2 regions of the Streptomyces sp. NPDC054841 genome follow, and region 1 is predicted to be linked to the other one. Evidence: riboswitches for the same ligand, from Rfam matches in the RefSeq annotation. Region 1 holds a riboswitch; the other holds the start of a gene.
The links. Region 1 has a riboswitch for cobalamin ahead of metE (5-methyltetrahydropteroyltriglutamate--homocysteine S-methyltransferase). Riboswitches for the same ligand answer to the same signal wherever they lie in the genome.
Positions count from the first base shown of each region.

Region 2: linked by a shared signal. The riboswitch ahead of ACWGI8_RS29110 (prenyltransferase/squalene oxidase repeat-containing protein) and the one ahead of metE (5-methyltetrahydropteroyltriglutamate--homocysteine S-methyltransferase) in region 1 are both predicted to bind cobalamin.

Region 1 covers NZ_JBSGZO010000436.1:438-6,913, reverse strand. Annotated here, with positions in the region: partial or broken gene ACWGI8_RS35800 (amidohydrolase) at 1-1,262, shown strand, start outside; gene ACWGI8_RS35795 (hypothetical protein) at 1,368-1,595, shown strand; gene ACWGI8_RS35790 (YbaY family lipoprotein) at 1,592-1,933, shown strand; gene ACWGI8_RS35785 (SPW repeat protein) at 2,069-2,548, shown strand; gene ACWGI8_RS35780 (MurR/RpiR family transcriptional regulator) at 2,793-3,713, shown strand; cobalamin riboswitch at 4,025-4,245, shown strand; gene metE (5-methyltetrahydropteroyltriglutamate--homocysteine S-methyltransferase) at 4,398-6,476, shown strand, end outside.
Region 2 covers NZ_JBSGZO010000276.1:1,204-9,579, reverse strand. Annotated here, with positions in the region: gene ACWGI8_RS29120 (hypothetical protein) at 1-623, opposite strand, end outside; gene ACWGI8_RS29115 (MBL fold metallo-hydrolase) at 865-1,905, shown strand; cobalamin riboswitch at 1,997-2,144, shown strand; gene ACWGI8_RS29110 (prenyltransferase/squalene oxidase repeat-containing protein) at 2,237-3,496, shown strand; gene ACWGI8_RS29105 (SCO2322 family protein) at 3,598-4,290, shown strand; gene ACWGI8_RS29100 (energy-coupling factor transporter transmembrane component T) at 4,680-5,771, shown strand; gene ACWGI8_RS29095 (ATP-binding cassette domain-containing protein) at 5,768-8,002, shown strand; gene ACWGI8_RS29090 (ECF transporter S component) at 7,966-8,376, shown strand, end outside.

The sequences.
Region 1 (6,476 bases):
TGCTCGACGCGGTCGTCCCGGACCGGCCGGTGTATCTGCCCAACCGGGACCACCACGGCGCCTGGGCCAACAGCCGCGCCCTCCGGCTCGCCGGTGTCACCCGGGACACCCCCGACCCCGCCGACGGCCGGATCGAGCGCGACGCCTCGGGCGAACCCACCGGCATGCTCCAGGAAGGAGCCATGCAGCTCGTCGGCCGCCTGACACCCTCGGCCACCCCCGACGACCGGCTCGCCGCCCTGCTGCACGCCCAGCGGTATCTGCACTCCCTGGGCATCACGGCCTGGCAGGACGCGCTCATCGGCGACTTCCTCGGTATGGACGACCCGTCCGGCGCCTACGTCACGGCCGCCCGGGACGGGCTGCTCACCGCCCGCGTCGTCGGCGCCCTGTGGTGGGACCGCGAGCGCGGGGCGGAACAGATCCCGGAGCTCGTCGAACGCCGGGCCGCGCTGACCCACGACCGGTTCCGCGCCGGCACCGTCAAGATCATGCTGGACGGAGTCGCCGAGAACGGCACCGCCGCCCTGCTCGACCCCTATCTCGACCGCTGCGGCTGCGCCACCGCCAATCGCGGCACCAGCTTCGTCGACCCGGCACAACTGGGCGCATACATCACCGAGTTGGACGCGCTCGGCTTCCAGGCCCACTTCCACGCCCTCGGCGACAGGGCCGTACGCGACGCCCTGGACGCCGTCGAGGCCGCCCGTGCCGCCAACGGCCCGACCGACACCCGCCCGCACCTGGCTCATCTGCAGGTCGTCCACCCCGACGACGTCCCCCGCTTCCGGCAGCTCGGCGCCACGGCCAACATGCAGCCGCTGTGGGCCGCGCACGAACCGCAGATGGACGAGCTCACCATCCCCTTCCTCGGACCCGAACGGGCGGCATGGCAGTACCCGTTCGGCGCACTGCTGCGCGCGGGTGCGACCCTCGCCGCGGGCAGCGACTGGCCGGTCAGCAGCCCGGACCCGATCGAGGGCATCCACGTCGCGGTCAACCGCGTCCTGCCGGGGGAGCGGAGCCCGGTGTTCCTGCCCGACGAACGGATCGACCTGACCACCGCGCTCACGGCGTACACCGCGGGCTCGGCGTACGTGAACCACCTCGACGACACCGGCAGCGTCCGGACCGGAGCCCTCGCCGACCTGATCGTCCTGGACCGGGACCCGTGCGCGGGGCCGCCCGAGGCCATCGCGGAGGCCAAGGTCGCGCTGACCTACGTCGGGGGAGAGCGCGTGTACGCCACCCCCGACGCCTAGACTGGACGAGTAAGTCCTATCTCCGCCGAGCGGCAGGGGGTGGAACGCATGGAGGTGACGAAGTCCCCGTCCGAGCACGTTCCATCCCCTGCACCGAGGAGACGCATGAACGCCGGCCCGTCGGGGCGCACCCGCCGCACGAAGAAGACCGCCGCCCGGCGCCCCGCCGGGCAGTACGTGTTCTTCGAGGCCGGCCCCGCGGGCCGGCGGCTGTTCGTGGAGGAGCGGACCGGGCTGCCGATCACCGCGGAGGTCGCCGCGCTCCTGGCGCGGCTCGACGAGCGCGACCCGGAGCGGGCCCCCGCACGGTTGCCGGCGGGCAGGCCGCGATGACGGACACCGTCGCGGGCTTCGTGACCCTCCCCGCCGACAGTCCGAGGACCCTGGCGGCCCGGGTCCTCGTCGAGGTCCGGGACGTCTCCTTTGCCGATGGTCCTTCCACGGTGGTCGGCGCACAGGTCCAGACGGACGTCGAGCTGACTCCGGGGGGCCGCGTGCCCTTCACCGTCAGGGTGCCGGACCTCGACCCCGGCGCCTCCTACGGACTGCGGGTCCACATCGACCTCTCCGGCACCGGAGCCCTGTCCCAGGGGGACCTGATCAGCACTCAGGCCACCCCCGTCCCGCCGGAGTCGGCCGATGGGCTGATCGCTCCCGTCACCGTCGTATGACCGTGCCGCTGCCGCCCGGACACGGTCCGTATCCGTCCCCACGAGTTGTCCCGGCCGCGTTGACCGGAACTGCGCAGAAAGCGTTTCATTGCAGGTGAACGGCCGATTTCACGCTTCCGAAGGAGGCGGCCCGCCATGACCACCCACCCCAGCATCGAGCAGCACCCCGACCTGGCCGAGATGCGCGCACGTTTCGAACGGGCGACCTCGACGCCTCGCGCGCAGGCGATAGAGACACTGGCCCTCCTCACGGGCCTGTACCTGGCGGCCTCTCCGTGGATCGCCGGGTTCAACGGCCTCACCACGCTGGCCGTGTGCAACCTGATCACCGGTGTCGCCTATGCCCTGTGCATGGGCGGGTTCGGCTCGGCCTACGAGCGGACCCACTCCCAGGCCTGGTGCGCCATAGCCATCGGAGCCTGGACGATCATCTCCCCCTGGGTCGTCGCCGGTAACGTCGCGACGACCCGCAGCATCGTCAGCAACGTCATCGTCGGCGTCGTGGCGCTGCTGCTCGGTCTGGCCATGGCGGCCGTGGCCGAGCGCCGCGTCGGCGGCCTCCGCCGCTCTCGGGCCTCCGCGCGCGGCGGCCCGGACATCGGCCCCATACGCTGAGCGCGTCCCGCCTCAGGGAAGGCCCCGCCCCCGGAAAGCTCCCGCACGTGCCGACCGGGTCGGGGCCTTCCCGTACGACGGCCGGTTCTCCCGCTCAGCCGTCCCCGAACTCGCCGTACGGCGGCCGCAGTCGGCAGCCGCGTACGGGGCTGTCCCACCAGCCGGACAGTGGCCGACGGTTCCCGTGGGCGACCACGGTGCGTGAGCTATGTTGAACCCAAGTGGGACGCGAAGGAGGCACACCGTGCCATCAGGGCAGCATGCGCGCGCGCAGGCGTCTGCTATCACGCCGGGAAGGCAGTCTCCCGATGCGGAGCCGACGCCTGTGGAGAGGGTCCGCGCTCTGTTCGGCGGGCACCGGCTGTCTCCCGCGCAGCGGCGGATCGCGCAGTACATCATCGACCACCTCACCGAGGCCGCCTTCTTGTCGATCACGGATCTCGCGGACCGGGTGGGGGTGAGTCAGCCGTCGGTGACGCGCTTCGCCTCGTCGGTGGGGTTCAGCGGGTTCCCGGCGCTGCGGGAGGCGCTGCAGCCCATCGCGCTGAGCGCGGTCGCCGGCTCGGTGGACACGGGGGAGGACCGCCGCAACGAACTGCAGGCGGCCGTCGACGCCGAGATCGGCAATCTGGAGGGCCTGCGCCGTGTGTTCGCCGACACGGGCAAGGTGCTCGACATCGGCCGGGAGCTCGCCCGGTCGGTCCCGCTGACGATTCTCGGCCTGCGGATCTCCTCTTCGCTCGCGGAGTACTTCGCGTACGGGGCGAGGCGGATCCATCCGGACGTGCGTCTGGTCTCGCGCGGGGGGAGCGTGGCCTACGACGCGCTGCTGCAGTCCCGGGAGGCGGGCGGCACATGGGTGCTGGCGTTCGCGATGCCGCGGCACGCCAAGGAGACACTGGCGGCGATGCGGGCCGCAAGCAGTGCGGGCCTGCGCACCGCACTGATCACGGACCTGACGATGGGGCCGCTGGTCGACGAGGCCGACGTGGCGTTCACGGCCGCCACCGGATCGCGTCTGGTCTTCGACTCGTACGCGGCGCCGGGGGTGCTGTCGGCGGCCATCCTCCAGGCCATGGCCGATGCCGATCCCGAGCGTACGCAGATGCGTCTTGAGCAGTACGAGCAGGCCGCTGAGCAGCACGATTTCTTCCTGGAGTACTGACGCGGGCGGGGCCGGGCGACGGTCTTGCAGGGGGGACTTTCACACCCAGAGGTGCATGAATTTTTTCATGCCCTTGCGTACTTGGCAGTAAATATATTTACTTCAGGTGGCACTGCGGACGACACTCCTCCTCGTCGGCCCCACGGTGTTCTGTTAGGGCAGCCTCTCCCCTTGGCTGCCCCCCGGCGGCCCCGGTCAACCCCTGGGCCGGGGCCGCCGGCAAGACGGCCGGTCTGCTGCATGCAGGCCGCCCGCACCCGCACATTCCTTCCGGAATGTGAACAGTGGTGTCCGCGAACCCACGTACCCCCTACGCTGACCGTGCAGCTGGTACGCCCTGTCAGTTGGACAGGAGTGTCGTAAGAGGGAACCCGGTGGGAATCCGGGACTGCCCCGCAGCGGTGAGCGGGAACGACCGCCGTCATACGCACTGGGCCCGGCCGGGTCTGGGAAGCGACGGCCAGTAGGTGTCCGCCGGGAAACCGGCGACGTGCCCGCGAGTCCGAAGACCTGCCCGTTGCCCGCACGCGACGTACGCGTGCGGAGATCCCGGTGACCTCGAGGGCGGGTCGGCGCACACACCAGGCGGACACGGGCAACATCCGGCCGCCCGGTCGCCGTTCCTTCGCGCCCTCGATCCGTTCCCGGGGTCGTATCGGAGACACGCTCGCGAAGGAGAGTTCCGTGACCAGCAAGTCCGCAGCCACGGGAGCACGGGCCACCGTGTACGGCTACCCCCGGCAGGGCCGGAACCGGGAACTGAAGAAGGCGATCGAGGGCTACTGGAAGGGCCGCGTCACCGCGGACGCCCTCCGGGACACCGCCGCCGGCCTGCGCCGCACCCACTGGCGGCAGCTCGCGGAGGCCGGTGTCCATGAGGTGCCGACCGGTGACTTCTCGTACTACGACCACGTCCTGGACACCAGCGTGATGGTCGGCGCGATCCCCGCCCGCCACCGTGCCGCCGTCGAGGCAGACGCCCTGGACGGCTATTTCGCGATGGCACGCGGCACCCAGGACGTGGCGCCGCTGGAGATGACCAAGTGGTTCGACACCAACTACCACTACCTGGTCCCCGAGCTCGGACCCGGCACCGTCTTCTCCGCCGATCCGGCCAGGCAGGTCGCCGAACTCGAGGAGGCGCTCGCACTCGGCCACCGCGCGCGCCCCGTGCTCGTCGGCCCGGTCACGTATCTGCTGCTGGCCAAGCCCGCTCCTGGTGTCGACGACGGCTTCGAGCCGCTGACGCTGCTGGACCGGCTGCTGCCGGTGTACGCCGAGGTACTCGCCGAACTGCGGGCCGCCGGGGCCGAGTGGGTGCAGCTGGACGAGCCCGCCCTCGTACAGGACCGCACGCCCGCCGAGCTGAACGCCGCCGCCCGCGCCTACCGCGGCCTCGGCGGCCTCAGCGACCGGCCCAGGCTGCTGGTCGCCTCCTACTTCGACCGGCTCGGCGAAGCGCTGCCGGTCCTGGCCAAGGCTCCCGTCGACGGTCTCGCCCTCGATTTCACCGGCCCGGCCGCCGCGAACCTCGACGAACTCGCCGCGGCCGGCGGGCTGCCCGGCAAGCGCCTGGTCGCCGGCGTCGTCGACGGCCGCAACGTATGGATCAACGACCTCTCGGCGTCGCTCGCCACCCTCGGCACCCTGCTCGGTCTCGCCGACCGGGTCGATGTGTCCGCCTCCTGCTCGCTTCTGCATGTCCCGCTGGACAGCACCGTCGAGCACGACATCGATCCACAGATCGCCCGCTGGCTCGCCTTCGCCCGCCAGAAGACCGCCGAGATCGTCACCCTGGCCCGCGGCCTCGCGCAGGGCACGGACACGATCGCGGCGGAGCTGGCCGCGAACCGGGCCGATCTGGCCTCCCGTGCGGGTTCGGCGATCACCCGTGACCCGGCGGTGCGCGCCCGGGCGGCAGCTGTCACCGACGCGGACGGCCGCCGCGCGCAGCCGTACCCGGAGCGGGCCGCCGCCCAGCGCGCCCACCTCGCGCTGCCGTTGCTGCCGACGACCACCATCGGATCGTTCCCGCAGACCGGCGAACTGCGCACCGCCCGTGCCGATCTGCGCGCCGGGCGTATCGACACCGCCGGCTACGAGGAGCGCATCGAGGCCGAGATCCGCGAGGTCATCTCCTTCCAGGAGGAGGCCGGAATCGACGTCCTGGTGCACGGTGAGCCCGAACGCAACGACATGGTGCAGTACTTCGCCGAGCGGCTCACGGGATATCTCGCCACCCGGCACGGCTGGGTCCAGTCGTACGGCACCCGCTGCGTCCGCCCGCCGATCCTCGCCGGCGACATCTCCCGCCCCGGACCGATGACCCTGCGCTGGACCCGCTTCGCGCAGTCGCTCACCGACCGACCGGTCAAGGGCATGCTCACCGGCCCGGTCACCATGCTCGCCTGGTCCTTCGTCCGCGACGACCAGCCGCTCGGGGACACCGCACGCCAGGTCGCTCTCGCCCTGCGGGACGAGGTCGACGACCTCGAGGCGGCGGGAACCTCCGTCATCCAGGTCGACGAACCCGCCCTGCGCGAAACGCTGCCGCTGCGCGCCGCGGACCGGGCTCGCTACCTCACCTGGGCGACGGAGGCGTTCCGCCTCACCACCAGCGGGGTGCGCCCGGACACCCAGATCCACACCCATATGTGCTACGCCGAGTTCGGCGACATCCTCCAGGCCATCGACGACCTCGACGCCGATGTCATCAGCCTGGAGGCCGCCCGCTCCCATATGCAGGTCGCCGGCGAACTCGCC
Region 2 (8,376 bases), on a different contig from region 1:
GTGAAGCGCTTGTAGAGCACGTTCAGGCCCTTCTCGTTCGCAGTGGGGGCACTGGTCGCAAGCACGACAAGCTGGCCGTCAGCGGCAATGACACGGATGAGGATCACGCTCGGGACGCCGTCACTGTTGAACGTGATACGGCCCTCGCGGGCGGGGTGGCCGTCGACTGTTGTGGCGCGGTTGCTGGTCACGGTCCCGCTGACCGGGGCAGCAGCGCCTGGGATGACCGTGCCCAGCGCATCCTTGACGTCAGTTCCCGAAGTGTCCGCGACCTCGAAGGCAAAGCGCTTGTTCCCGTCCTCGACCTTGTAAATGCGCATCTGGATCGACTTGGAGTCGAGGGTGAAGGAACCTTCCTGGGTTTCGGCCTTGCCGGGCATCTTGACCGAGATGCCGGTGGGTTTGTCGGTGGTCTCGACCCACTCGGCGGTGATGCTGCGAGGCGGGCCGGTGACCGAGATCCAGTCGTCGTCGGCGGCGGTGGCGGAGGCGCGGAGGCCGCCCGTGCGGGCGAAGTCGTGGGGCGTGCCGGCGGCGGTGGCCCCGCCCGTCCCTGCAGCGACCAGAACGGCGGTCAGGCTCACGGTGGTGGCCCTGCGAGCAAAGCGGCCTGTGGTGTTCACGGGTCCTCCCAGCGCTCTTCCTCGCTGTCGACGCACATGAGGTCCTCTTCCAGTGGATCGCAGCGAGCACTGCCTGTCATGTCGGCGCAAGAACCCTCAACCAGAACGATCTTCGGCGTGGCGACACCCGAGACGCAGGCCGGCCGGGGATGCCGGCAAACTCTCCCCGACCATTCTGACGGTCCATCAGTTCTCGTTATAGTGAGCAATGCCCCTGCCGCCTCCGGAGATTCGAGGACGCATGCCACAGGTGATCCAGCACGGCGGAGGCGTGTGGTCCCTCCAGGTCCCCATCCCGGACAACCCGCTCGGCCACACCCTGGTCCATGTCCTCGACACCGGCCGCGGCCCCGTCCTCATCGACACCGGCTGGGACGATCCGGCCTCCTGGACGGCCCTCACCGAGGGCCTGTCCGCCATCGGCACCTCGGTGGCCGCCGTCCACGGCGTCGTCATCACCCACCACCACCCCGACCACCACGGACTGTCCGGTCAGGTGCGCGAGGCGTCCGGCGCCTGGATCGCGATGCACGCGGCCGACACCGCCGTCGTACGCCGCACCCGCGAGGCACGGCCCGGCGCCTGGCTCGACTACCTCGCCCACAAGCTCGCCGCCGTCGGCGCCCCCGAGGAGCATCTGGCCCCGCTGCGCGCGGCGCGCGCCGAAGGCCGGATGCGCACCCTGCCCGGGCTCCGGGCCGCCCTGCCCGACCGGGAGATCGTCCCCGGGGAGCCGGTCGACCTGGCCGGCCGTCGGCTGCGCGCGATATGGACGCCCGGCCACACCCCCGGGCACGTCTGTCTGCACCTGGAGGAGGAGCACCCGGCGAACCTCCCCGGCGTTGGACGGCTCTTCTCCGGCGACCATCTGCTGCCGGGGATCACCCCGCACATCGGCCTCTACGAAGACCCCGACGACTCCACCGTCACCGACCCGCTCGGCGACTACCTCGACTCCCTGGAGCGTGTGGGCCGCCTCGGCGTCGCCGAGGTCCTCCCGGCGCACCAGCACGCCTTCACCGACGCCCCCGCCCGAGTCCGTGAGCTGCTGGCCCACCACGAGGAGCGGCTGGGCGGACTGCTGGAGCTCCTCGCCGCGCCGCTCACTCCGTGGCAGCTGGCCGAGCGCATGGAGTGGAACCGCCCCTGGGAGCAGATCCCCTACGGCTCACGGAACATCGCGGTCTCGGAGGCGGAGGCCCATCTGCGCCGCCTGGTGAAGCTGGGGCGGGCGGAGGCGGTGGCGGGCAGTGATCCGGTGGCGTACGTGGCGGCTCACTGACGCCCGTCCCCGTCGGCCGGGGCGCCGGCATTCCGGCGGGCGCGTCCGCGCGGGCCCGGCAGTGCCGACCGTCCCCGGGGGCCCGGCATACGGACCGGTAGAGTGTGCGAGTCGTCATCACACCGTACGGGGGGAAGCCGGTGCAAATCCGGCACTGACCCGCAACCGTGAGCCGCCGTCGCAGGCGGTGAGTCGGAATGCCTCGTACCGGAGTGACCGGTTCGCGCCATCGGGACCGCCCGGTGGCCGGCACCGTCGAGGTATACGGCGCCGGAGCCTGGTGCCTCAGCGTGCCTGTGCCCGGCTCCCGACAGGAGAGGCACAGTCCGCCATGACCGTTCGCCGCAGCGCAGCAGCGCTCGCCGCCGCTTCCGCCGTGCTCTGCGTGGCCGGTGCCCCGGCCGCGACGGCCGCGCCCACCCCTTCTCCCTCGCCCACGATCCCGGCCGGGCTGTACGGCACCAAGGACCCGACGTACGACGGTGTCTGGCGGCAGTCGCTGGCGCTGCTCGCGCAGGACGTCATGCGGACCGTGCCCGCCGCGAAGTCCGTCGACTGGCTGACCGGGCAGCAGTGCGCGAACGGCGGCTTCGCCTCGTACCGCGCGGACGCCGGCAAGCCGTGCGACGCGAAGACGATGCTGGACACCAACGCCACGGCGGCCGCCGTGCAGTCCCTGCGCGCCCTCGGCGGGCACCAGGACGCCGTCAACAAGGGCCTGGAGTGGCTGAAGTCCGTGCAGAACGCGGACGGCGGCTGGAGCTACAACCCGGGCATGCCGTCCGACGCCAACTCCACGTCGATCGTGATCGGCGCCTTCGCCGCGGCGCAGGCCAAGCCGGGCGACGTGAAGTCGAAGGACGGAAAGACCCCGTACGACGCACTCGTCTCCTTCGCGATCCCGTGTGCCGACGCGACGGGCGGCGGGGCGTTCGCGTACCAGCCGGACAAGGCGGGCAAGCTGCTCGCGAACGGCGACGCCACGGCGGCGGCCGTGCTCGGCGGACTGGGCCGCGGCATGATCGCCGGCGGCCCGAAGCCGGACGGGGAACCGAAGTGCGCCAGCCCGGCCAGGGCGACTCCGGAGCAGGCCGCGCGCAACGGCGCCGCGTACCTCACGAAGGCCCTGGCGAAGACCGGGCACCTGGACTCGCCGCCGATGCCCGGCGCGACCGACCCGGCTCCGCTGCCGGACTTCGGCAACACCGCGGACGCGGTGCTCGCCCTGTCCGCCGCCGGGCACAGTGACAAGGCGGCCGGTGCGGTGGCCTGGCTGGAGAAGAACTCCGCCGGCTGGGCGAAGGACGCCGGACCTGCCGCGTACGCGCAGCTCATCCTCGCCGCGCACGCGTCCGGCGCCGACCCGCGCGACTTCGGCGGTGCCGACCTGGTCGAGCAGCTGAACGCGACCGGCCCCGCGCCCACGGCCACGGACGCGGCCACGCCGCAGCCGAGCGAGGGCGACTCGGACGACGAGACGGACAAGGGCGGCGACAGCGCCGGTATCTGGTGGATCGTCGGCGCGGGTGTCGCGGCCGGCGCGGGCATCGGCTTCCTGATCAGCGGTCGCCGGAAGAACCAGCAGCAGTGATGCCGAGGGCGACCGACCGCACTCGCCCCCGCGCCCGCGCCCGCGGTGCGCGGTGGTACGGGACGCGGTGGTACGGGACGCGCACAGGGGTGGGCACGGTCGTGCCTGCACGACTGACGGCGCTCGTCCTCGCCCTCGGCGTCGCGCTCACCGTGCTGGGCGGCGCGGGGTCCGCGCAGGCGGCGGGCTACCGGTACTGGTCGTTCTGGCAGTCCGACGGCGGGGCCTGGGCGTACGCCACCCAGGGCCCGGCCACGGCCCGGCCGGCCGATGGCACGGTGGACGGCTTCCGCTTCTCCGTCAGTGCGGACTCGCAGGACTCTGCCAGGCCCCGGACCGCACCCGGCTTCGCCGCGCTGTGCGCGGGTACCCCCGCGAAGGCCGGCACCAAGCGCGTCGGCGTGGTCGTCGACTTCGGCACCCCCGCCGACGCGCCGGGGGGCGAGACGCCGCCGGCCCCCCGCACCGGCTGTGCGCAGGTCCGTCCCGACGCCACCAGTGCGGAGGCCCTCGCCGCGGTGGCCGAGCCCCTGCGCTACAACTCGGATGCGCTGCTGTGCGCGATCTCCGGCTGCCCGAGGACGGGCTGCGGCGAACAGGTGTCGGGCGACGCCCCGTCGACGACAGCGTCCCCGCAGTCCTCGTCGCAGTCCTCCCCGGAGTCCGCCTCCGCGCCTGCCGAGACGGCCGAGGCGACCGGCAGCGGCCCGTCGCTCGGCCTCCTCGCGGGTGTCGCCGCGGTCCTCGCGCTGGGCGCGGCGGCGTTCTGGCAGTCCCGCCGCCGTCGCGGATGACCCCGCCGAGCCCCGGCCGCCGTGCCGGTACCGACCGCACACATCAAGCCCGTCCGGCGCTTGAGGACGGACGCACCGGCCGCGCCCACGAGAACGGCACGTTTCCCGCCCGCCCGGCGGCGCCTGAGGAGGGCGCGTTTTCAGCCCGTCCGGCGACGCCTGCGGACGGCCACACCGGCCGCGCCCACGAGAACGGCACGTTTCCAACCCGTCCGGCGACGCCTGCGGACGGCCACACCGGCCGCGCCCACGAGAACGGCACGTTCCCAGCCCGTCCGGCGACGCCTGCGGACGGCCACACCGGCCGCCCCGGCCGGGACCGGTACGCCACGCGCCGCGACGCTGCACACCGCGAGCGCCCGGGGCGGCGCCCGCCCCGTGGCGGAGTCCTGCGCGCCCCCGAGGCGAGCCGCAGCAACGCGCTGCCCCCGGGGGCGTGGTGGGTGTGGGCTCTGGGTCTGGCCACCGCCGCGTCCCGGACCACCAACCCCCTTCTCCTGGGCCTGCTGGTCGGCGTCGCCGGGTACGTCGTGGCGGCGCGCCGCACCGACGCGCCGTGGGCCCGCTCGTACGGCGCCTTCGTCAAGCTGGGGCTCTTCGTCATCGCGGCCCGGCTGGTCTTCTCCGCCGTCCTCGGCTCGCCGATTCCGGGTACGCATCTGCTGGTGACGCTGCCGGAAGTACCGCTGCCCGACTGGTCTCAGGGGATCAGGATCGGCGGCCGGGTGACGGCCGAGCAGCTGGTGTTCGCGCTGTACGACGGCGCGAAGCTGGCCACGCTGCTGATCTGTGTCGGTGCGGCGAACGCCCTCGCCAACCCGGCGCGGCTGCTGAAGTCGCTGCCGGGTGCGCTGTACGAGGCGGGCGTCGCCGTCGTCGTCGCGATGACGTTCGCGCCGAACATGGTCGCGGACGTGGTGCGGCTGCGCACCGCCCGCCGGCTGCGCGGCCGCCCGACCGGCGGGGTGAAGGCGGTGCTGCAGATCGGGCTGCCGGTACTCGAGGGCGCGCTGGAGCGGTCGGTCGCGGTGGCCGCGTCGATGGACGCGCGGGGGTACGGGCGTACGGCACAGGTGCCGCCCGCGGTCCGGCACACCACGTCGGCCCTCACGCTCGGCGGTCTGCTCGGGGTCTGCGCCGGCTCGTACGGACTGCTCGCGGCCGAGGGGGCGGGGTACGGACTGCCGGTGCTGCTGGGCGGGTTCGCCGCGGCGCTGGCGGGGCTGTGGCTCGGCGGGCGCCGTCAGGTCCGTACCCGCTACCGCCCCGACCACTGGGGCGTCCGGGCGTGGCTGGTGGCCGGGTCGGGCGTGGCGGTCGCGGCGCTGATGATCCGGGCGGGTTCGTACGATCCGGACGCCCTGCACCCCGGCGTCGTACCGCTGACCGCGCCCACCCTGCCGCTGTGGCCCGCGGTGTCGGTCCTGGTGGGCCTGATGCCCGCGTTCGTAGCTCCCGCACCGCCGGAGGAGTCGTCGTGATCCGCTTCGAGAACGTCTCGGTGACGTACGGCGACGCCGCCGCGCCCACGATCGCCGGGGTGGACCTGACCGTCCCCGAGGGCGAACTGGTTCTGCTCGTCGGCCCGTCGGGAGTCGGCAAGTCGACACTTCTGGGTGCCGTCTCCGGGCTGGTGCCGCATTTCACGGGCGGCACGCTGCGGGGCCGGGTCACGGTGAACGGCCGGGACACCCGCACCCACAGGCCGCGCGAGCTCGCCGATCTCGTCGGCACGGTGGGCCAGGACCCGCTCGCCCACTTCGTGACCGACACGGTGGAGGACGAGCTGGCGTACGGGATGGAGTCGCTGGGCCTGGCCCCGGACGTGATGCGCCGCCGCGTCGAGGAGACCCTCGACCTGCTGGGCCTGGCCGGTCTTCGCGACCGCCCGATCGCGACGCTCTCCGGCGGCCAGCAGCAGCGCGTCGCGATCGGTTCCGTGCTGACCCCGCACCCGAGGGTGCTGGTTCTGGACGAGCCGACGTCGGCGCTCGATCCGGCCGCGGCGGAGGAGGTGCTGGCGGTCCTCCAGCGGCTCGTCCACGATCTGGGCACGACCGTCCTGATGGCGGAGCACCGACTTGAGCGGGTCGTCCAGTACGCGGACCAGGTCGTGCTGCTCCCGGCTCCTGGCGAGCCCCCGGTGACGGGCGCCCCCGCCGACATCATGACCGTTTCCCCGGTCCACCCCCCGGTCGTCGCCCTCGGCCGCCTGGCGGGCTGGGACCCGCTGCCGCTGTCGGTACGGGACGCGCGGCGCCGCGCGGGCGACTTGCGGGCGCGGCTGTCGGGGACGGAGCCGCGGGTTCCGGGTGCGGCCGCTGTTCTCTCCCCCACCCCGCCCCTTCCCGAAGCCGTGGGCGAGCCCCCGGCCCCCCACCGCGGACCCGCGACGGCGGCCCCCGCCCCGGGCGAGACATGGGGTACGGAGGCGGACACCGACCCGCTTCGCGGATCCGACGAGGCCGCCCCGACCGCACTCGCCGACGCAGCGGATGCGTCGGCCGACCGGCTCGGGCCCGCGGACGCGTCGTCCGACCGGCTCCCGCCCGCGGCTGCGGCTCCGGCTCCGGCTGGCCCACGGTCCGCAGCCGCCAATGACGAGGCACCTACGGCCGGAGGACCCGCACCCTCACGACGGCCCGCACCGGCGAGCGGGGCGAAACGGGGGTACCCCCAGGCGAAGCTCTGGGCGAGCGAGGGAACCCCGCCCGACCGCCAGGCCGGGCGCACCCACCACGCGCCCGCAGCCGAGGCACGCGGGCTCGCCGCCCGGAGCCTGTTCGGCAGACTCCTGCGGCGCAGCCGCCCCGCGGCAGCCGACGGCGGAACCCCGCCCGACCACCAGGCCGAGCGCACCCACCCCGCGGCCGCCGACGCGCACCCGTCCCTACCCGACACCCGGCGCAGCCGCCCCGCGGCAGCCGACGCGCACCCGTCCGTACCCGACACCCGGCGCAGCCGCCCCGCGGCCGAAGCGCGCGGTCTCGCCGTCCGCCGCGGACGGGTCGAGGCGCTCCGGCGCGTCGACCTCACCGTGACGCCCGGCGAGACCGTAGCGCTCATGGGCCGCAACGGCGCCGGGAAGTCCACGCTGCTCGGCACCCTGGTGGGCATGGTCGAGCCGACCGCCGGCGCGGTCACCGTGAGCGGGCTCACCCCGCACCGCACCCCGCCCCGCGAGCTGATCCGGGAGGTGGCGCTGGTGCCGCAGGAGCCGCGGGACCTGCTGTATGCGGACACGGTGGGCGCCGAGTGCGCCGCCGCGGACGCGGACGCGGGCGCCGCGCCCGGGACCTGCCGGGAACTCGTCACCGCGCTGCTGCCCGGCGTACCGGACGAGACCCACCCCCGGGATCTCTCCGAGGGGCAGCGCCTGGCGCTCGCCCTCGCGCTCGTGCTGACGGCCCGCCCCCCGCTGCTGCTCCTCGACGAGCCGACGCGTGGTCTGGACTACGCCGCGAAGGCCCGGCTCGTCTCCGTGCTGCGCGGTCTCGCGGCCGAGGGTCACGCCATCGTCCTCGCCACGCATGACGTGGAGCTCGCCGCCGAGCTGGCGCACCGGGTGGTGATCCTCGCGGACGGCGAGGTCGTGGCGGACGGCCCGACGGCCGACGTCGTGGTGTCGTCGCCCGCCTTCGCGCCCCAGGTCGCGAAGATCCTCGCCCCGGAGCCCTGGCTGACCGTGGCCCAGGTCGAGGAGGCCCTGTGACGGCCCGCCCCGTCCGTCTCGGCCCTCGCGCCGTCGCCGCACTCGCCCTCATCAGCGCGATCGGCGTCGTCGCCTTCGGCTGGCCGCTGCTCGCCGGCGCGGACGCGGCCGTCACGGACCACGCCCAGGACGCCCCCTGGCTCTTCGCCGCGCTGCTGCCGCTTCTCGTCGGTGTCGTCGTCGCGACGATCGCCGACGGCGGCATGGACGCGAAGGCCGTCGCGATGCTGGGTGTGCTCGCCGCCGTGGGCGCCGCGCTGCGCCCGCTCGGCGCGGGTACGGCGGGCCTGGAGCCCATGTTCTTCCTTATGGTGCTGAGCGGCCGGGTGCTCGGCCCGGGCTTCGGCTTCGTACTCGGCTCGGTCACGATGTTC